Regions from separate parts of the Nocardia sp. NPDC058633 genome, predicted to be linked through region 2. Evidence: riboswitches for the same ligand, from Rfam matches in the RefSeq annotation. Region 2 holds a riboswitch; the other holds the start of a gene.
The links. Region 2 has a riboswitch for glycine ahead of gcvP (aminomethyl-transferring glycine dehydrogenase). Riboswitches for the same ligand answer to the same signal wherever they lie in the genome.
Positions count from the first base shown of each region.

Region 1 (10,489 bases), on a different contig from region 2:
CTGCTCAACCGCTATGCCGACGTCTCCCCGGACGGCACCTACAGCTCGGAGATCGAGAACCCGAGCCGCCGCTTCTTCACCACCCTCGGCACGCTGGTGCGCGGCCGGGTCAGTGTCGGCGGTGCTGCCGCCGCGGGTGCGCGGGTCGCGCTGAGCATCGCCGTGCGCTACGCGCTGGCGCGCCGCCAGTTCGCCGACCCCGACACCGGCGAAGAGACCCTGCTGATGGACTACCGCAGCCATCAGCGCAGGCTGCTGCCGTTGGTCGCGAAGTCGTTCGCGCTGTCCTTCGCCCAGAACGACCTGGTTCGCCGGATGGATCTGATCCAGCGCGGACAGGACGTCGAACCGAGCTCGCAGCGGGCGCTGGAGAAGCGTGCCGCCGGCCTCAAGGTCGCCCAGACCCGCCACGCGACCCGCGCGATTCAGGAATGCCGCGAAGCCTGCGGCGGCGCGGGTTATCTCACCGAGAACCGGCTGGTGACGCTGAAGGCCGATACCGACGTGTTCACCACCTTCGAAGGCGACAACGTCGTCTTGACCCAGCTCGTGGCGAAAGAACTGCTCACCGCCTACTCCGACGAGGTGCGCGATCTCGACGCGCTCGGCTGGGTGCGTTTCGCCGCCACCATGGCCGGTGACGTGGTGCGCAAACGCTCCGGCGTGCGTCAGCTGATCCAGACCCTGCGCGACCGCAACGACGAGACCGTCGATGAGGGCGACCTGTCCAAGCGTGACGTGCAGCTGCAGCTGTTCGCCGACCGCGAGGACTACCTGCTGCGCACCGCGGCGCACCGGCTGCGCGCCCGCGCGGCCGACACCGGCCCGTTCGAGGCCTTCAACAACGCCCAGGACCACATCCTGGCCGCCGGTACCGCGCACATCGACCGGCTCGTGCTGGAGGAGTTCGTCGACGGTATCGCCACCATCGAGGACCCGGACGCGAAGGCGCTCGCCGAAACCGTCTGCGATCTCTACGTGTACGCCTCGCTGGAGGAGAACCTGGCCTGGTACATCATGCACCGGTTCATGTCGGTGGAGCGGGCCAAGGCGGTGCGGCGCGGGGTGAACGAGCTCGTCGACCGCCTGCGCCCCGACGCACTGACCCTGGTGGAGGCGATGGGTGTGCCGGAGGCGATGCTGCGCGCCGAAATGCTGCACGACGCCAGCGTTTTCGATCGCCGCTAGGCGCGTCCGCGGGCGCGTAGGGAGTCGGAGAGCCAGCACAGGCCGATCGCCATCGACGCTGCCGCCGCCGCCCCGCCGAGTACATCGGTGGGGTGGTGGTACCTCAATTCGGCCATACCCGGGATGATCGCGATCAGCGCGAGCGTGGTCAGCGCCGCGACCAGGGTCCGTATTCGCGAGTCGGTCACCAGACACGCGAAAGTTGTTGCGACAGCGACCATGTGGACGGTGTGTCCACTGGGGTAGGCGAGATGGTCGTCCAGCTGACGGTCCCACAGTGGTTTCAGCAACCAGGTGTTGACCGCCACCGCGATCTCGGGAACCACCAGCATCGTCGCGGCCCGCCACCATTGTCGACGCAGCGCGAACCAGGCACTCGCGGCCAGGAGCAGTGCGACCACCACAGGCGCGTTGCTCGGGGTGACGAGCACGTGCGCTAGGCCGGGGGAGACGGTGTCGTCCGACACCACGGAGTCCAATCCGCTCGCTCCGCCGTTCGAGGGGAACGTCGACGGGATCGCGACGGTCAGCGCGGCGCCGGTGCCGATCGCCGTCACCCGGGCAACAGTGGAGCTGCGAACATGGTCGATCACGGACGCGACGATAGCCGCCGCCCGGGCTCGCTCAGGCGGGACCGTAGGTGAGCACCGCCGTGACCAGGAACCACAGCACCCACACGATCGCCACGATCATCCCGAGGGCGAGGGTGATCCGCAGGAACGCCTGGCCGAAATCGAGATCGCCGCCGACCCGCGGATACAGTTTCCACGGGCTGTACCACGGGGCGGAGATGCCCTGGGACTGCGCCTCGTGTTCGCGCTGAGCCTGCTCCTCGGCATAGGCCTCCGCGGCCGCCTGGGTGGGCCCGCCGTGCCACAGCGTCACGTCGATCGGACCGAGGAAACCTTCGTTGAGCAGGTCTTGCGGGGCGGGCAGGAACGGCAGGATGCCGAGTCCGCGGAAGGCGATGGCGACGTCGTTGGCCGTCCAGAGGTTGTGTTCCTTCTCGGCGAGCAACTCGAAGTACATCTCGAGCCGGTGTGGGTCGTCGGTGACGATCACATCGAAGCTCGGGTCGCTCCAGCCCTGGTGCACGTCGATCTGGGCGCCGGGCATCGGCACGATCAGCCCGAGGCCGTGCACCGCCCGCTGGCCGAGCCCGCGGGCAGCGAGATAGTCCTGCAGGGCGAAGGTGTGCTCGCGCGACCGTTCCAGTGGCGTCGTCTTCTCCGAACCCGCGAACTGGGCGAGTTCCCCGGAGACCATCCACGGGCCGTTGAGCGGGATCTCCAGCACGCCGTCCTGCGGTGCGGTGAACGTCTCCGCCTCGATCACCACGCAACTGGTCGGGGTCCAGACCACCGCGTCGAACTGGTGCAGTCGATCCTGATGGAACAGGCTGCAATTGATCGTGGCGACGCCGTGTGGGCTCGACGGGTCCTTCCAGGTACGCAACCAATCGATCAGTGCCGCCTCGGCATCGCTGCCTGCCGCATTCTGCACGCGCACGAGCATGGAGACCGCCCTTCGTTGGTCGTTGGCGCGGTGCTCGGCAGTCGCTGACCGTGCCGAGAACCGTTGGCGTACATCGTAGCTGGGTCAGTCCTGTTCGGCGGGGATCGTGCCCGCGTCGACGGCGGCGACGAGTTCGGCGTGGTCGGCCTCGGTCCGGTCGGCGTAGCGCACCGCGAAGCGGGCCACCGATACCTCGAATCGGTCGTCATCGTCGTCGTCGGTTTCCAGATAGCCCGCCAGCGCGCGCGGGTCGAGCGAGCGCGCGTGCGCGCGGGCCAGCAGCGCACCGGCGAGTCGGCCGTAGTCGTCCAGATCGTCGGCCGACAGCCCCGCCGGGTCGATACTGCCCTTGAGGTTACGGAACTGACGCACGATGAACGGCAGCGATTCGTCGAGCTCGATGGTCGTCCAGCCGAGCAGGATGTCGGTTTCGGACTGCACGGTCCGCGCGCCTGCCACGATCCGTTCGCCCTCGTGACGAGGTGCCGTCGGCGGCACGAACGGGGTGAGCGCGGACGGGCGCGCCTGCTTGACCTGCAGCACCACCGCCTCGCCGTCGTTACCGTGCAACAGCGCCACATAGCTGTGCAGGCCGACACTGCCGGTGCCGACGATGCGGAACGCGACATCGGAGACCGCGAATCGGGTGAGCAGATTGCGCCGGGATTCCCGGATGGTGCTCGCGTAGCGTTCCAAGCCGTCGATCACCGCTTCCGCCACCGGCGCGTCGACCGAGGTCAGCACCGGCGGGTCACTGACGAATCGGCGCTTGCGGATATCGGTCTCGTGATCGTCGAGATGCTCGGTCCACTTGGCCACCACTTTGGCACTGTTGTTCTTGCGGGCCTTCTTCGCGGCCTTCTTGAAATCGTCGAGAAGGTCCTCGGCCTTGGCACTGGTCAGAATCGACTCGTCGGGCAAGGCGGTCCAGGACTGCATGAACGGCATGTCGGCGAGCTCGGCCACCGTGTGGCGGTAGGAACGAGCGGCGTCACGGGCGGCGCGCAGGCACTCGTCCTCGCCCACGCTGCTCTCGCGCCCGGCCAGCACCAGGCTCGCCGCGAGTCGTTCCAGGTCCCACTCCCACGGGCCCATCACCGTTTCGTCGAAGTCGTTGATATCCATCACGATTTCGCCGCGCTGGGTGCCGTAGAGGCCGAAGTTGGCCGCGTGGGCGTCACCACAGATCTGGGCGGGAAGGCCGCTGTCCGGTCCGGCGGCGAGGTCGGCCGCCATCAGGCCCGCGGCACCGCGGAAGAAGGTGAACGGTGAGGCGATCATCCGGCCGATCCGCAGCGGAAGCAGGCGCTCGATCCGGCCCCGGTTGCTGATATCGATGAACTCGCGCACCGTCGGCCGCTCGGGGCTCTGCGCGGCGCGGTCCCGTTCGGTGACGGGCACCCGTTGCCGGGCGGCGCGGCCGCGTTCGCGGGCGTCCTCGGCGGAGACGTAGGAGCGCAGATCGATACCACTGTCGGACACGATTGCCCAGGTTAGCCGGTCGCGGCACGGCGGGCGGCGCCACGCTCGACACACAGCGGACTTGACGGCGTTTCGGCGTGGCCGGATGGCGCCGGACGGGGTCGGTGCGGTAAGCAGGGGCGTGGCAACCGAATCAGGAACGCCGGGCACGCACGACACCGAAACCGGTGGCGTGTTCAGCGACCGCATCCTGACCGTGCCGAACGCGCTGAGCGTCGTGCGGCTGATCGGCATTCCCGTCTTCCTGTGGCTGCTGCTGGTCCGGCATGCCGACGGCTGGGCTTTCGCTTTGCTGATCGCCAGCGGCTTCACCGATTTCCTCGACGGCAAACTCGCCAGACTGCTCGATCAGTCCTCACGGCTGGGCGCGTTGCTCGATCCTCTCGTCGACCGGCTGTATCTGGTGACGACCCTGGTGGCCTTCGTCGTGCGCGGCCTGCTGCCGTGGTGGCTGGCAGTGATCTTGATCGCACGCGATCTGGTGCTCACCGCGACCTTGTCGGTGTACAAACGGCGCGACCTGCCCGCGCCGGAGGTGATCTACCTGGGCAAAGCGGCCACTTTCGCGCTGATGTCGGCTCTGCCGTGGATGCTGACCGGGGAGATGGACTGGGCGGGCGCGAGTTTCGGGTGGGCCTTCGGCTGGGCGCTGCTGATCTGGGGTACGGCACTCTACGTGTGGACGGGGTTGCTCTACGCGGGACTCGCGGTCGCGGTCGCGCGATCGATACCGCCTGTGCCGCACCGTGGGAGCTAGTCGATACTGTTGCGTGCAACGTCGACGAAGAAAGGACGTCCTGTGACCCGGACCCCTGAGGATCTGCGCTACACCGAAGAGCACGAATGGGTGCGGCGGACCAGCCCCACGGCGGTCCGTGTCGGCATCACCGACTACGCACAGTCACAGCTGGGTGACGTCGTGTTCGTTCAGCTGCCCGATGTCGACAAGGATGTGACCGTCGGTGACAGCATCGCCGAGGTCGAGTCGACCAAGAGCGTGTCCGACATCTACGCTCCGCTCAACGGCAAAGTCGTTGCGGTGAACGAAGATCTGGTGCAGTCACCGGAGACGCTCAACACCGATCCCTACGACGCGGGCTGGTTGTTCGAGCTCGCATTCGACGACGAGGCAACCCTGGATTCCGCACTCGGTGAACTGCTGGATGCGGCGGGTTACCAAGGAGTTATCGGGGGCTGACTCAGCCTTCACAGTTCTCCCTGCACGGGCACGCCTCGGCAGGGTACGGTCAAAGCCACAGCGGATACGTCGGGGAATCGACGCCGGGATCTTTTCCTGGCGATGTGATCGCGCCGGTCGTGTCGCCGAATACAGCACCTGCTTGCATGGATAATCAGGTTCGAGGAGGAGAGAAACGGTGAGCGAGAACAGGGACCCGGGTTACGGGGAAACCGCGGCCGAGACGACGTCGGTCTTCCGCGCGGACTTCCTCAACGAGGTCGACGCGTCGCGCTCCGCAGAGCCGACCGGCGAACAGCCGGTTCAGGGCGTCGAGGGCCTGCCGGCCGGTGCGGCCCTCTTGGTGGTCAAGCGTGGCCCGAACGCGGGCTCGCGTTTCCTGCTGGATCAGCCGACCACTTCGGCCGGCCGTCATCCCGACAGTGACATCTTTCTCGACGACGTCACTGTCAGCCGGCGGCATGCCGAGTTCCGTCAGGACGACGATTCGTTCCAGGTCGTCGACGTGGGCAGCCTCAACGGCACCTACGTCAACCGGGAGCCGGTGGACTCCTCGGAGCTGCAGAACGGCGACGAGGTCCAGATCGGCAAGTTCCGGCTGGTCTTCCTGACCGGTCCGCGCGCACAGGCGAACGAGTCGGCGTCGGGCGCGGGGTCGCGATGACCCCAACGGTACTGGTGGCCGTGAAGGGCACAGTGCTGTGACAGGGGCGGCGCAGTGGGCGCGCGGAGGGATGTCGATCGGCTCCGTACTCGACCTGCTGCGACCAGATTTTCCCGACATCACCATCTCCAAGATCCGGTTCCTCGAATCCGAGGGCCTGATCCGGCCGGAACGAACACCGTCGGGATACCGGCGGTTCTCGGTGTCCGACTACGACCGGCTGCGCTTCGTATTGACCGCGCAACGCGATCAGTACTTGCCGTTGAAGGTGATCAAGGAGCAGTTGGAAGCGATCGACAGTGGTGCGGCGACGTTGGGCGTGCGCGAAGCGCGCGCCCGCGCGCACTCCCACCACGGGTCCGCGGAAGCCGCACACGGTCTGTCCGGCTCCGCGGACGCCGACGCCGGGCCGGGCAGGGCCGGGCCACGCCGTCTCGGCATCGTTCCCGGGGAGATCACGTCCGAGGAACTGCGTGTCGACGTCGGTGTGCGGCTCACCAGGGCAGATCTGCTGGCCAAGGCCGATATCGATGATCGTTTCCTCGACGATCTGCTGCGCGCGGGGCTCATCGTCCCCGGCGTCGGGGGGTTCTTCGAGGCCGACGCGGTGACGCTCGCGCACGCGGCGAAAGCGATGGCCGAATTCGGCCTGGAAGCCCGGCATCTGCGCGCCTTCAAACTGGCCGCCGATCGCGAGGCCGCACTGATCGCGCAGATCGCCGCGCCCATCGCGAAGAGTCGCGATGCCGACGCGCGCGCACGCGCGGAGGAGACCGTCCGCGAACTCGCGGCACTGTCGTTGAACCTGCACGCCGCACTGGTGAAAGCCGCGGTGCGCACGGCCCTCGGCGGCTGACACACCCATCGGGGTGATCAGGTATCACCCCGGCTACACACCGATTTCGGCTCGAACGTCGCCGTTGCGCGCCCCAGAATTCGCCTAGACTCAGTGATACGGCGAGCTGTGCAGCTGTCGTGCCGGCCGGCGGCCGAGTATGGGAGGCAGGACGAACTCATGAGCGAGCGTAGCGAGCGATCGGTGATCACAGCCGAGTACTCGGTCATGGCGGAGCCGAGCGCCGGCGAGGTGCAGGCATGAGCGAGATGCGCGTGATCGGCATCCGTGTCGAGCAACCACAGAACCAGCCCGTGCTGTTGCTGCGGGAGGCATCGGGGGAGCGGTATCTGCCGATCTGGATCGGGCAGGCCGAGGCCACCGCGATCGTGCTCGAGCAGGAGGGGGTCACCCCGATCCGTCCGCTCACTCACGATCTGATCAAGATTCTGATCACCGACCTTGGGCACACGCTCAAGGAAGTGCGGATCGTGGACCTGCAGGAGGGCACCTTCTACGCCGACCTGGTCTTCGACGGCGACCTGCGGGTCTCGGCGCGGCCTTCGGACTCGGTGGCGATCGCCCTGCGCGTGGGGTGCCCGATCTACGCCGAGGAACCGGTGCTCGCCGAGGCGGGACTGGTGATGCCCGACGAACGCGAAGACGAGGTGGAGAAGTTCAAGGAGTTCCTGGAGTCGGTCTCACCCGACGACTTCAAGGCAACCGACAGTTGAGATCGAGGCTTCCAGGCCGAGAACCCGGCGGCGCCAGCCGCCAAAAGGCTCAGCCTTAAGTAGAGGTCCAGGGAATCGCGGCGTTTGGTGCTTGGTGTGACAACACCGCAGGTCCGACAATGGCAGGAGTAACCTCGAAAGTCGGGCAACATCCGTCGTGACTCCGACCCGAGAACGTCGGCAGAAGGAGCGATCAGTGGAAGAACAAACGCAGGATGTCGTACAGCCTGGCTTGTTCCCGGACGACTCGGTTCCGGACGATCTGGTCGGCTACCGGGTGCCGAGCGCGTGTCAGGTCGCAGGGATCACTTATCGGCAGCTCGACTACTGGGCCCGCACCGGGCTGGTCGTGCCGTCGATCCGTGGTGCGGCCGGGTCGGGCAGCCAGCGGCTCTACTCGTTCAAGGACATCCTTGTCCTCAAGATCGTGAAGCGGCTGCTGGACGCGGGCATCTCTTTACAGAACATCCGGATCGCCGTCGATCACCTGCGCAGTCGTGGCGTGGGCGACCTGGCCGGGATCACGTTGTTCTCCGACGGCACCTCGGTCTACGAGTGCACCTCGCCCGAGGAAGTCGTCGATTTACTGCAGGGTGGCCAGGGCGTTTTCGGCATCGCCGTCGGTGGCGCGATGCGGGAACTGACCGGCGCGATCGCCGATTTCCCGGCAGAACGGGCCACCGCGATCACCGACCGCCCCGAGGACGAACTGTCCTTCCGCCGCAAGGTGAGGGAGAACCGAAAAACCGGTTAGTGACGAGAGCTACACCCCCGGCGTGCCCCTGGTGGCGCGACCGGGGGTTTGCTGCATCTAGACTCGGTAGCGCGTCGCCGCCGTGCGGGAGAGTCCTTGGTTCGTATGAATCCGGGCGCCGAAGGAGCAGCACCTCCCCGTCAATCTCTCAGGCAACAGGGACCGCACGGTGATTCGACGCCTCTGGAAAGCGGTGGCATCCGGCTGCCCGCCCACGGGGAAAGGAGCACGGTCTCTCGAAGATCGTGTTTCCGAATCTCTCAGGCGCACAGACAGAGGGGGAGGGCTGGTACCCGTCGACCACGAGGTCGACCCGCCCGACCTGGAGCTGCCGTGACCCGTTCGTTCGCCGACCGCCACATCGGACCCGATTCCGACGAACTCGCCCGGATCCTCGCGACCATCGGCGTGGAGTCCGTCGACGCACTCGCGACCACGGCGCTGCCCGCCACGATCCTCGACGAGTCCGGCCTCGGCGCCCTGCCCGCGCCCGCCTCCGAGCACGAGGTGCTCGAGGAACTGGCCGCGCTGGCGCAAGCGAACACCGTCGCCACCTCGATGATCGGCCTGGGTTACTACGACACCCTCACCCCGCCGGTGCTGGTGCGCAACCTGCTCGAGAACCCCGCCTGGTACACCGCCTACACCCCGTACCAGCCCGAGATCAGCCAGGGCCGCCTCGAGGCGCTGCTCAACTTCCAGACCATGGTGTCGGACCTGACCGGCATGGACGTCGCGAATGCCTCCATGCTCGACGAGGCCACCGCCGCGGCCGAGGCGATGACGCTGCTGCGCCGCGCGGGCAAATCCAAGTCGAACCGGCTGCTCCTCGACACCGACCTGTTCCCGCAGACCAAAACCATCATCGGCACCAGGGCCGAGCCGCTCGGCATCGAGATCGTCGAGGCCGACCTGTCGACCGGGGAGCTGCCCGAGGGTGAGTTCTTCGGCGTGATCGTGCAGACCCCGGGCGCGTCGGGCCGCATCGTCGACTGGACCCCGTTGTTCGCCGCCGCCCACGAGCGTGGCGCGCTGGTCGCCGCCGGCGCCGATCTGCTCGCGTTGACGCTGATCACCCCGCCCGGTGAGCAAGGCGCCGATGTGTGCTTCGGCACCACCCAGCGCTTCGGTGTGCCGATGGGCTTCGGTGGCCCGCACGCCGGCTACCTCGCCGTGCGCACGGCGTTCGCTCGTCAGCTGCCCGGTCGCCTGGTCGGTGTCTCCGTCGATGCCGACGGCACGCCCGCCTACCGCCTGGCGCTGCAGACTCGTGAGCAGCACATCCGCCGCGAGAAGGCCACCTCCAACATCTGCACCGCCCAGGTGCTGCTGGCCATCGTCGCCGCCATGTACGCGAGCTACCACGGTGCCAACGGTCTTCGTGCCATCGCGCGCCGGGTGCACGAGCACGCTGCGGCTGTCGCGACCGGTCTCGGTGGGGCAGTGGTGCACGGCGCCTTCTTCGACACGGTGCTCGCCCAGGTGCCCGGCGGTGCGGAAGCCGTTGTCGCCAAGGCGAAGTCGAAGGGCATCAACCTGCGCCTGGTCGACGCCGATCATGTCGCGATCGCGTGTGACGAGGCCACCACCGACGCGCACGTCGCCGCCGTCGTCGAATCCTTCGGCACCGCGTCGACGCCCGACGCGGGCGCGGGCACCGAGCTCGTCGTGATCGAGACGCGCACCTCGGAGTACCTCACCCACCCGGCTTTCACCCGCCACCACACCGAGACCGCCATGCTGCGCTACCTGCGCGCGCTCTCGGACAAGGACATCGCCCTCGACCGCAGCATGATTCCGCTCGGTTCCTGCACGATGAAGCTCAACGCGACCGCGGAGATGGAGCCCATCACCTGGCCCGGTTTCGCCCGCCTGCACCCCTTCGCGCCGACGGAGGACTCCCCGGGCATCCGCGCACTGGTCGCCGACCTCGAGCGGTGGCTGGCCGAGATCACCGGCTACGACGCGGTGAGCCTGCAGCCCAACGCGGGTAGCCAGGGCGAGTACGCGGGCCTGCTCGCGATCCGTCGCTACCACCTCGATCGCGGCGACGACCACCGCGACACCTGCCTCATCCCCTCCAGCGCGCACGGCACCAACGCGGCCTCGGCGGCGATGG
Region 1 covers NZ_JBHXRA010000008.1:27,400-37,888, reverse strand. Annotated here, with positions in the region: gene ACFWUR_RS11960 (acyl-CoA dehydrogenase) at 1-1,188, shown strand, start outside; gene ACFWUR_RS11955 (phosphatase PAP2 family protein) at 1,185-1,781, opposite strand; gene ACFWUR_RS11950 (nuclease-related domain-containing protein) at 1,813-2,691, opposite strand; gene ACFWUR_RS11945 (DUF2252 domain-containing protein) at 2,788-4,185, opposite strand; gene ACFWUR_RS11940 (CDP-alcohol phosphatidyltransferase family protein) at 4,307-4,942, shown strand; gene gcvH (glycine cleavage system protein GcvH) at 4,985-5,383, shown strand; gene ACFWUR_RS11930 (FHA domain-containing protein) at 5,562-6,047, shown strand; gene ACFWUR_RS11925 (MerR family transcriptional regulator) at 6,118-6,903, shown strand; gene ACFWUR_RS11920 (bifunctional nuclease family protein) at 7,143-7,616, shown strand; gene ACFWUR_RS11915 (MerR family transcriptional regulator) at 7,813-8,370, shown strand; glycine riboswitch at 8,446-8,545, shown strand; gene gcvP (aminomethyl-transferring glycine dehydrogenase) at 8,704-10,489, shown strand, end outside.
Region 1: linked by a shared signal. The riboswitch ahead of gcvP (aminomethyl-transferring glycine dehydrogenase) and the one ahead of gcvP (aminomethyl-transferring glycine dehydrogenase) in region 2 are both predicted to bind glycine.

Region 2 (10,489 bases):
GATGAAAACGAGCTCGCCGAGCGAGTCGACGGCGAGTGAGGTGATGCCGACGCGGACGGGCTCGTCGGGCAGCGTGGCGCCCGGCGCGATCGAGACCCACTCGTGGTCGTCGGTGTAGCTGCGGTCGTCGGGGAAAGTCGCTGAAGACATGGTGGTACCTCTTCCAAGGCTGGCGTGAGCGGGGATGTTCAGGAGCGGCGGTAGAACGGCGAAGGGGTGACCACGAACGGTTCCTTCTTGCCACGGATATCGACCGTCAGTTCGGTGCCGGGTTCGCGGAAGGCCACGTCCACGAATGCCAGTGCGACCGGATGCCCGAGCGTCGGCGACAGCGCGCCCGACGTGACGATGCCGATCGGCGAGTCCCCGGCCGCGTCGAACAGCGTGTAATCGGCGCGAGCGGCCCGGCGGCCGGTGCCGGCGATGCCGACGAGCACCCGCTGCGGGGCTCGATCCGACAATGTCTGCAGCGCGTCGCGGCCGACGAAATCCTTGTTCAGCCGGACCACCCTGCCGAGCCCGGCCTCGTACGGGTTCGTGGCCAGGGTCAGTTCGTGGCCGTACAGCGCCATTCCGGCCTCGAGCCGCAGCGTGTCGCGGCAGGCGAGGCCCGCGGGGACACCGCCTCGGGCCACAGTGGCGTCGAGCAGGGCGCGCCACAACCGCACGGACTGGTCGTTGGGCACATACAGCTCGAAGCCGTCCTCTCCGGTATATCCGGTGCGGGCGAGGAGAACGTCGATGCCGGCGACCGCCGCGGGTGTGACCGCGTAATACCTCAACTCCGCCACCTTCTCCTGCTGAAGGGGAGCGAGGGACTGCACGATGTCCTGGGCGGCGGGTCCCTGGATCGCGATCAGCGCGGTTTCCGAGGATCGGTCGTGAACTGTGGCGGAGAATCCCTCGACGCGTGCCGCCAGTTCACGGGACACCGCCGCGGTGTTCGCGGCGTTGGCGACTACGAGGAAGTGCTCGTCGGCGAGCCGGTAGACGACGAGGTCGTCGACGACTCCGCCATCGGTGTTGCAGAGCAGCGAGTACTTGGCCCGGCCCACACCGATCTTCGAGAGTTCGCCGACCAGGGCGTAATCCAGCATCGCGCCCGACTCGGGTCCGCTCACCTCGATCTCACCCATGTGCGAGAGGTCGAACAGTCCGGCGGTTGTGCGGACCGCGTGGTGTTCGGCGAGTTCGCTGTCGTATTTCAGTGGCATCTGGTAGCCGGCGAAGTCGGTGAACTGTGCGCCGAGCGTGCGGTGTTCGCCGAGCAGAGGGGATGCGGGCGTCGTGGTGATGGTCATGCGAAGGCCTCCGCGGGCGTCTCGGCGATGGCTGGAGTGTTGTTGTCGGTGGTGTTGTCGAAGGCCTCGGGGGCGGGGCACGAGCAGACGAGGTTACGGTCGCCGTGGACGCCGTCGATGCGGCGCACCGGAGGCCAGTACTTGGCACCGCGCAGCGACGCGACGGGGTAGGCGGCGAGGTGTCGCGGGTAGGGCAGATCCCAGTCGTCCGCGGTGACCTGTTCCGCGGTGTGCGGGGCCTGACGGAGCGGGCTGCGCTCGAGCGGCCAGACGCCCGCGCCGACCAGATCGATCTCGCGGCGGATCGAGATCATCGCCTCGACGAAGCGGTCGAGCTCGGCCAGATCCTCGGATTCGGTCGGCTCCACCATCAGCGTGCCGTTGACGGGGAAAGACAGGGTGGGTGCGTGAAAACCGTAGTCGATCAATCGCTTTGCCACGTCCTCGGCGGTCACGCCGGTCGCCGTCGTGATCGGGCGCAGGTCGAGGATGCACTCGTGCGCCACCAAACCGGCGGGCCCGGTGTACAGGACGGGGAAGTGCGCGTCGAGCGCCTTCGCGACGTAGTTGGCCGCGAGCACCGCAGCCCTGGTGGCCTCCGTCAATCCCTGCGGGCCCATCAGTGCGATGTAGGCCCAGGTGATCGGCAGGATTCCGGCGGACCCGTAGTTCGCAGCCGACACCGGGGCGCCGAGCTGGTCGCCGCCGAGCGGGTTACCTGGCAGGTATGGCGCCAGGTGTTCGCGCACCGCGACCGGACCCACACCCGGACCGCCGCCGCCGTGCGGGATGCAGAAGGTCTTGTGCAGGTTCAGGTGTGACACGTCGCCCCCGAACTTCCCTGGCTGGGCCAGTCCGACGAGAGCGTTGAGGTTGGCGCCGTCGACGTACACCTGGCCGCCTGCCTCGTGCACGAGATCGCACACCGTCCGCACGTCGTTCTCGTACACCCCGTGCGTGGAGGGGTAGGTGAGCATGATCGCGGCGAGCGCGCCCCGATGGGCGGCGATCTTGGCGCGTAGATCGTCGAGGTCGATGTTGCCGTTGTCCGCCGTCGCGACCACCACCACCCGCATGCCTGCCAGCACCGCGGACGCCGCGTTGGTGCCGTGCGCGGATTGCGGGATGAGACAGATGTCGCGGCCGAGTTGCCCGAGGCTGTCGTGGTAGCCCTTGATGGCCAGCAGACCGGCGAGCTCGCCCTGGGATCCGGCGTTGGGCTGCAGCGAGACTCGGTCGTAGCCGGTGATCTCGCTCAGCCACCGCTCGAGCTCGTCGACGAGCTGCAGGTAGCCGCCGGTCTGCTCGACCGGGGCGAACGGGTGGATCGACGCGAACCCGGGCCAGCTGATCGGCTCCATCTCGACCGCCGAGTTGAGCTTCATCGTGCACGATCCCAGCGGGATCATGGTGCGGTCGAGAGCGAGGTCCTTGTCCGACAGCGACCGCAGGAAGCGCAGCATCGCTGTCTCGGAGCGGTGCTCGTGGAACACGTTGTGCCGCAAATAGTCCGACGTTCGCAGCAGAGACCGCGGCAATCCCGAGACCGTGCTTGCCTGGACTCCGGCGTCGAACGCGGACAGGACACGGCCCACGATCTCGTCGGTGGTGCACTCGTCGCAGGCGATCGCGACGTGGTCCGCGTCGACCTGCCTCAGGTTGATGCCGTCGCGGTCGGCGCGATCCACGATCTCGCGCGCCCCGGCCGCAACGCGTACCAGCACGGTGTCGAAGAAGCTGTCGTGGACTACCGAGTGCCCGGCCGCGCGCAGACCGCCCGCGATCGCGGTCGCGTGTCCGTGCACCCGAGTCGCTATGGCGCGCAAACCTTCCGGGCCGTGATAGGCGGCGTACATCGCGGCGACGTTGGCGAGCAGTGCCTGCGCCGTGCAGATGTTGCTGGTCGCCTTGTCGCGCCGGATGTGCTGTTCGCGGGTCTGCAGCGCGAGTCGGTAGGCGGGCTTGCCGTCGATGTCGACAGACACCCCGACGAGCCGACCGGGAAGCATCCGCTCGAGTCCGCTGCGCACCGCCATGTAGCCGGCGTGCGGCCCACCGAAGAAGAGCGGCACACCGAAACGCTGGGCGGACCCCACCGCGATGTCGGCCCCCTGCTCCCCGGGCGGGGTCAGCAGCGTCAACGACAGCAGGTCGGCCGCGACCGTCGTGAGCGCACCGCGCTCCTTGGCGGCCGCGATGAGTGGGGCCAGCTCGCGCACCGCCCCGCTCGCGCCGGGAGCCTGGAACACGACACCGAACAGGTCATCGTCGGGGAGTCCGTCGGAGAAGTCGGTGACCACGACGTCGATGCCCACCGCCTTCGCTCGACCCAGGACGACGGCCAGCGTCTGCGGCAGGCAGTCGGAGTCGACGACGACCCGGTTGGTGCGGGCTTTCGTCTTGTTCGCGCGCCGCATCAGCAGGACCGCCTCCATCACCGCGGTGGCCTCGTCCAGCAGCGATGCGCCGGCCAAGGGCAGGGCGGTCAGGTCCTCGATGACGGTCTGAAACGTCAGCAGCGCCTCCAGCCGGCCCTGGGAGATCTCCGGCTGATAGGGGGTGTACGCCGTGTACCAGGCAGGCGATTCGAGCATGTTGCGGCGCAGGACCGCGGGGGTGATGGTGTCGGAGTAGCCGAGGCCGATCATCTGCACGCGGGTCTCGTTGCGCTCCGAGAGAGCCCGAAGGTCGGCGAGCACCTGCTGCTCGCTCCGCGCCACGGGCAGATCCAGGGGCTGTGAACTGCGAATCCGGTCGGGGACCGCGGCGTCGATGAGCTGATCGAGCGTGTCGTACCCGAGCGCGCTGAGCATGCGCTGGGTGGCCGCAGCGTCTGGACCGATATGGCGTGACGGAAAATCGCTGGTGAAAGGCACGCCAGACAGCGTGAGAGGGGACTGCGCGGACATGAGGAGACTCCGGTTTCGTAGAGTCCGGCACGCGCCGGACATCGACAAAGGGGACCTCCCCGCTCTGTCCTGAAACCTGAGAGTTTGGGCGTACCGCGTGCGCGGCGCGCTCTTCACCTTCGGTAAGTACCGACCGTGCGGCCGATTCTTTCTCCAGAGTTGCCTCTGCGCTGCGGTACTGGGGCCTGAGAGATTCCTGGGGAGGGCTTGCTCCTACGGCGCCTCCGAAAAGGAGGTTCTCCCGCTGCGCGTCAACGGCGTCTTCAGTTGTGGTTGGCCAAACAGTACACACGCGCCGCCGGTTTGTCTCCCGTAGCCCACACGGCCGATGAGCGGGCTGCCGTACAGCCTTGTCCCGCAGCGAATTACGTTCGTGCTGCCGAATCCGCGCGAAAGGCAGGCAGGGCTGGGACGAGGGTGTCGGCGTAGTCGCGAATGCGCTGTGGTGGGAAGGCTTCTGGGTCGGCGAGCACGAGGCGACCTGCTTCCCGGAACAGCGCGTACAGGGTGCGGGCGGTGAGTTCGACATCGAGGGTGGGCAGTCGGTCCGGTGGGCAGGATTCCCGGACGAACGTGGTGAGTGCGGCGATGAAGGCCTGCCTTCCGCGGTCGAATCGGTCGCGGAAGGCGGGGGTGCTGGCGTCGGCGATGAGGAAGACGGCTCGCCAGCGGTCGGGCGCGGCCAGTACAGCGGTGAGGAAGTGTTCGAGGCTTTCCGATATCGCCGCGGCCGGATCACCTGTGCCGGCGACAGGCACTGCCCGCGCCATCTGTGCCAGTGCCGCGGTCTCCTCTCGGTCGAGTGAGGCGCGCAGCAGTTGGTCGGAATCGGTGAACAGGCCGTAGATGACCGGGCGGCTGACGTCGGCCGCCCGCGCCACGGTGTCGATGGACACCTTGTGGACACCGTGGTCGACGATGACACGCAAGACGGCGTCGAGCAGCTGTTCGCGCCGCTGCTCCGGCGCCATTCGCGGTGCGTAAGCGCGGTTTCGTCGTTCGGCCATGGTCGCTGACCACCTCTCCGTATCGCAGGACTGCTTGACATCGGGCAGCGCCTCGGCAAATAATACGCATACTGTAGCTACATTTACTGTAGCTTTTGCCCCCATCGGTTCCAAGAGGGCGACCGCCATCGCGGGCCGGTGGCAACTGGGCGCGAGCGGGATCGCGCGAAGGGTCGGTCATGGTCGTGCAGATCGATCACCCCGGACGCGCCGCGGTCGGACCGCTGCGTCGCCGCCCCGTGCACCCCGCGCGCTGGTCGGACCGTTGCTGCGCGCTGTCTACCGAAAGCTCACGTGAGCGATCACCGACAGTGCTGGTATCGGCATCGACGTCGTCGCCGGGGGCATGTGCAAGTCGCCGATCGCCCATAACGACTGCGGTGCTCTTGCGCATTTCCCTGCGGGGAACAGCGCTCGGCATGCGAATATCGACTGTGGTCGATATTCCGTAGGTGACTGGCCGATATGGTCTTTCAGTATGAAATTCGCCGGTGTTGCCTCGAATGGCGGGAGCGCAGTGTGGGCAGTGGAAGGGGCAAACGTAGTCGCGCGGCCGTAGCGACGGTCAAGCGCCGCCGTGGATTCATCGCTGAGGTACTTCGCGCCCGGTTGTGGCCGGTGCCCCTGGTGGGAGTGGTCGCAGCGATCCTTGCCGGCATAGCCCTTCCCGCACTGGACAGTCGGCTGAACGGTCGCCTTCCCGAGTCCCTCACCGAGTACTTGTTCGGGGGCGGTGCGGATGCTGCGCGAGAAGTGCTCGGCACCATCGCGACCTCGCTCATCACGGTGACCTCTCTGACGTTTTCGCTGACACTGGTCACGATGCAGTTGGCCAGCAGCCAGTATTCACCCAGGTTGTTGCGTTCCTTTTCCTCCGACCGGTTTGTCCAGCGCACCCTGGCCTTGTTTCTCGCGACGTTCGCATACGCACTCACCGTCCTGCGCGGGGTCCGCAGTGGCGACGACGGCGGTGTCGAGTTCGTCCCACAGATCTCGGTGACAGTGGCGTATGTCCTCGCCATGGTCAGCGTGTTGGGATTGGTCGTATTTCTCGGCCACCTGGTGCGGCAGATTCGAATAGAGACAATGCTCGACCACGTCGCGTCCGAATCCATGGACAACGCCCGTCACCTTCTGGAGCCGTGCGGCGAGGACGATCAATCCATCGGCGCTCCGACAATACCTCGGCAGCGAACAGGAATTGAGGCCCGGGCGTCGGGATATCTCGTCGAAGTCGACGAAGAGGTACTGCTAGCTGCCGCGATCGAAGCGGACGCGGTGTTGTTCGTGCGCTGCCGTACCGGTGATCCAGTCGTTGCCCGCACCGTCGTGGCGTACTGTTGGCCCGCGGGGACCGGTACCTTCACTGCAGAATCCGTCGAACGTCTCGACGACGAGGTTTCTCGAGCGTTGAGCTACGGTGCAGAACGCACGGCTACGCAAGATATCGGATACGGGTTGCAGCAGTTGACCGACGTAATCATCCGCGCGTTGTCTCCGAGTATCAATGACCCCTCGACCGCGAGCCATGGTATCCACTCGGCGACCGTGGTTTTGTGTGACCTCCTGCGATACCAGCTGGGGCCGAAGACTTTTTACGACGACAGCGGCACCGCTCGCCTGTATTCGGCCTATCCAGATTTCCAGGATTTGCTCGACCTCGTCTGCACGCAACCCAAACGATACGGTGCTCATGATCCAACGATCCTTGCCAGCTTGATAACGATGCTGAGTGAGCTTTTGTCTGTTGCGCGCGACCCGGTGATTCGGCGAGCGATCGGTGACCAACTCGCCCGCATCGAGAGGATCGGTCAGGCCCAAGATTTCGACTCGACCGAACGCGACCATCTGAGGCAGCTGGCACAGGCGGCGCAGCGGCAACTGTGAGGTTACCGGACGTTTGCCGCCTCCCGCTCCCGCCGGGCTCAGGCTCGGTCGCGGTGCGCGACATGCTCGCGTTCAGCCGACAACCGTTGCGTAGGTCAGCGGTCGAACTGGGCGCGTTTGTAGTCGCCGTAAGGTTCGTCGCGTTCACGGACCGCTTCCCGGAAACCGACAGTGGCGGCACGCAATTGGAAGGCATAGCCCTCCCTGGTGTGGCGCGAGATACCGTCGAAAACGGTGCTGATCATGCCGGAGTTGGCCACGCCCTGGGCCAGCAATGCCGAGTTGAGCGCCAGCTTGGCCATCATCAGCTGGTTGACCGGCATCCGGGCGATCCGCTCGACCAGCGCCTCGGTGCGTTCGTCGAGTTCCTCGGCCGGGCAGGACTCCACCGCCAGTCCCCATTCGGCGGCCTGCTTGCCGCTGATGCTGTCGCCGGTGAACAACAGCCGTTTGGCGCGCGCGTCGCCGAGACGGTGTGCCCACATTCCGGCGGCCGGGATGCCCCAGGTGCGGGTAGGCGGATAGCCGATCTTGGTGTCGTCGGCGCAGATGATCTGATCGCTGAACAGCGCGATGTCGGTGCCGCCCGCGACAGCGAAGCCGTGCAGCTTCGCCACCGTCGGCTTGTTCGCGTGCAACAGGCTGGAAAAGCCCTTGTTGCAGCGGCTCATCATCGCGTAGTCGATCATCGGGTCCCACGTGCCCCACGGGTTGTGGTTGGCCGCGTTCACCACCGGGTCCAACATGGTGCCGGTGACGTCGTCGGGACCGTCGCCGGTGGCGAACCCCGTCTCCGCGAACATGCCCAGGTCGTAACCGCCGCAGAACCCTTTGCCCCGCCCGCTGACCAGGATCACGTGTACTCGCGGGTCCAGGTCGGCTCGCTCGACGGCGTGGGTGAGGTCGCGCGGCGTCTGCGGGGTGATCGAGTTGCCCTTGTCCGGGCGATTGAACGTGATCCGCGCGATTCGACCATCCCGTTCGTAGGTCAGGGTCGAGTACTCGTGCTCGGAGTCGGGTGCGGGGCGGTCCTGCCACGGCGAGTCCGCGACCTCGGTCCAGTTCTCGTACCAGTCGGCGGGGCGGGTGCCTGCGTGTGAGTGCTCGTCGGACACGGTATTTCCCTTCGATTCGTCCCAGATCGGGCACCAGCGGAAATTGCCGTCGCCGAATGGGTGTCCACCGAAGCTTGACCTATCGAAGCTTTGACAGTCAAGGCTGACTGTGAAAATGTCGGTGCATGACCGCACGCGACGAACAGCGGCAGGCCACCCGGGCCCGCATCCTCGAGGTCGCGACGAACCTGCTGGTCGAGCGCGGATACGCCGCGCTCACGACGGTCGCGGTCCAGAAGGCTGCCGACGTGAGTCGAGGCGCGCTGCTGCATCACTTCCCGACGATGCAGGACCTGACGCAGGCTCTCGTGGCCAATCTCGTCCAACTCAACGAGGCCGCTGCTCGTGAAACCGCCGAGCGGATCGGCGGGGCGATCGACCCGGTCGAACGTGCGCTGAGGGCGTTGCACGAAACCATGACTCGCCCCCCGGCGCAGGCGGAGTTCGAATTGTGGGCGGCGGCGCGCACCGACTCGGCACTCGCGGCCGTTCTGGTCACCGCCGAACGCAAAGCCGGGCGCGACTTGTACCGCGTCGTGGACGAGCTGTTCGGCCCCGACATCGCCGCGCATCCGCGCTACCCGATCGTTCGCGATCTCACCATCACCATGGTGCGCGGGCTGGCGATCGCCCGGGTGGTCCACGGGTCGGAAAGAGCGGCGGACCGCACGATCGGGCACTGGGCCGACACCGTCAGAACCATGCTCTCACTCGGCTCGGGCAGCTCGACCGAATAGCGACCGCGTGGATGCCGAGCCTTTTCGTGACCTCGGCATCAGGAGCAAAAAGGTTGCGACCACTCGCTATCTAAGTTAGCGTACGGGCAATCTATGACGGAGGTCACATGAACTCCCACCTCTTCGACGTAATCATCAGCGGCGGCACGGTTTACGACGGCGGTGGCGGCCCTGGCGTCGTGCGCCACGTGGGGATTCGCGACGGTGTCGTCAGTGCGCTCTCCGCGGAACCGCTCGATCCCACCACTGCGCGAGAAGTCGTCGACGCCACGGGCCAGTGGGTGATGCCCGGCTTCGTCGACGTCCACACCCATTACGACGCCGAGGTTCTCGTCAGCCCCGGCCTCAACGAGTCCGTCCGACACGGCGTCACCACGGTGATGCTCGGCAACTGCTCGCTGTCGACCATCTACAGCACCGCTGTCGACATCGCCGATCTGTTCTCGCGCGTGGAGGCGTTGCCGCGCGATCACGTCCTCAAAGCCATCGATACCGCGAAGACATGGTCGCGGCCCCAGGAGTACATCGAAAACCTCGAACGGCTACCACTGGGACCGAATGTCGCGTTGCTGGTGGGGCACTCGGACCTGCGCGCGCACGTCATGGGACTCGACCGGTCGACCGATCGTCACCACAAGCCCACCGGTGCGGAATTCCGGGCGATGGCGCGGGCATTGGACGAAGCCCTGGACGCGGGAATGCTCGGTATGTCCACGATGACCAATCCGTGGGACAAACTGGATGGTGATCGATATCGTTCGAGGTCGCTGCCGTCGTCGTATGCCAGGTGGAGCGAGTTCCGTGGGTTGCACAAGATCCTGCGCAAGCGAGGACGACTGTTGCAGAGCATCCCGAATCTCAATACCAAATACGACATGATCTTCTTCCTCGGTGCCGCAACAGGACTCGGACGTGAGTCGTTGAAGGTGTCGCTGTTGGCCGCCGCCGATCCCAAGGCGTCGCCGTGGATCCATCGGATCTTCGGGCCGATCGCGGCCCTTGTCAACGGGCCGGGCCGAGGCCGGTTCCGGTGGCAGCATCTGCCCACGCCTTTCGACGTCTACTCCGACGGCATCGATCTGGTGGTGTTCGAAGAGTTCGGCTCCGGTCGGGCGGCGTTGCACCTGCGAGACGAGTTGGAGCGCAACGAACTTCTGTCCGACGAAGCGTATCGGCGGTGGTTCCGCGCCGACTTCGAGAAGAAGTTCAGCTCACGGGTCTGGCACCGCGACTTCGCGGACGCGCGGATCACCGAATGCCCCGACAGCACGATCGTGGGCAAGACTGTCGCGGATGTCGCGAGATCTCGCGACATCCACGTCGTTGACGCCTTCCTCGATCTGGTCGTCGAGCACGGCCGCGCACTGCGCTGGCACACCACCATCGCCAACAATCGACCCCGGACCATGGATCGACTGATCAACGCGCCCGGAGTGACCGTCGGATTCTCCGACGCGGGTGCGCATCTGCGCAATATGGCCTTCTACAACTTCGGTCTGCGGCTGCTCCATCGTGTGAACAGTGCTCGAGGCG
Region 2 covers NZ_JBHXRA010000018.1:87,294-97,782, forward strand. Annotated here, with positions in the region: gene gcvH (glycine cleavage system protein GcvH) at 1-150, opposite strand, end outside; gene gcvT (glycine cleavage system aminomethyltransferase GcvT) at 189-1,301, opposite strand; gene gcvP (aminomethyl-transferring glycine dehydrogenase) at 1,298-4,210, opposite strand; glycine riboswitch at 4,374-4,464, opposite strand; gene ACFWUR_RS23345 (TetR/AcrR family transcriptional regulator) at 4,576-5,217, opposite strand; gene ACFWUR_RS23350 (DUF2254 domain-containing protein) at 5,683-7,104, shown strand; gene ACFWUR_RS23355 (crotonase/enoyl-CoA hydratase family protein) at 7,200-8,219, opposite strand; gene ACFWUR_RS23360 (TetR/AcrR family transcriptional regulator) at 8,345-8,956, shown strand; gene ACFWUR_RS23365 (amidohydrolase family protein) at 9,064-10,489, shown strand, end outside.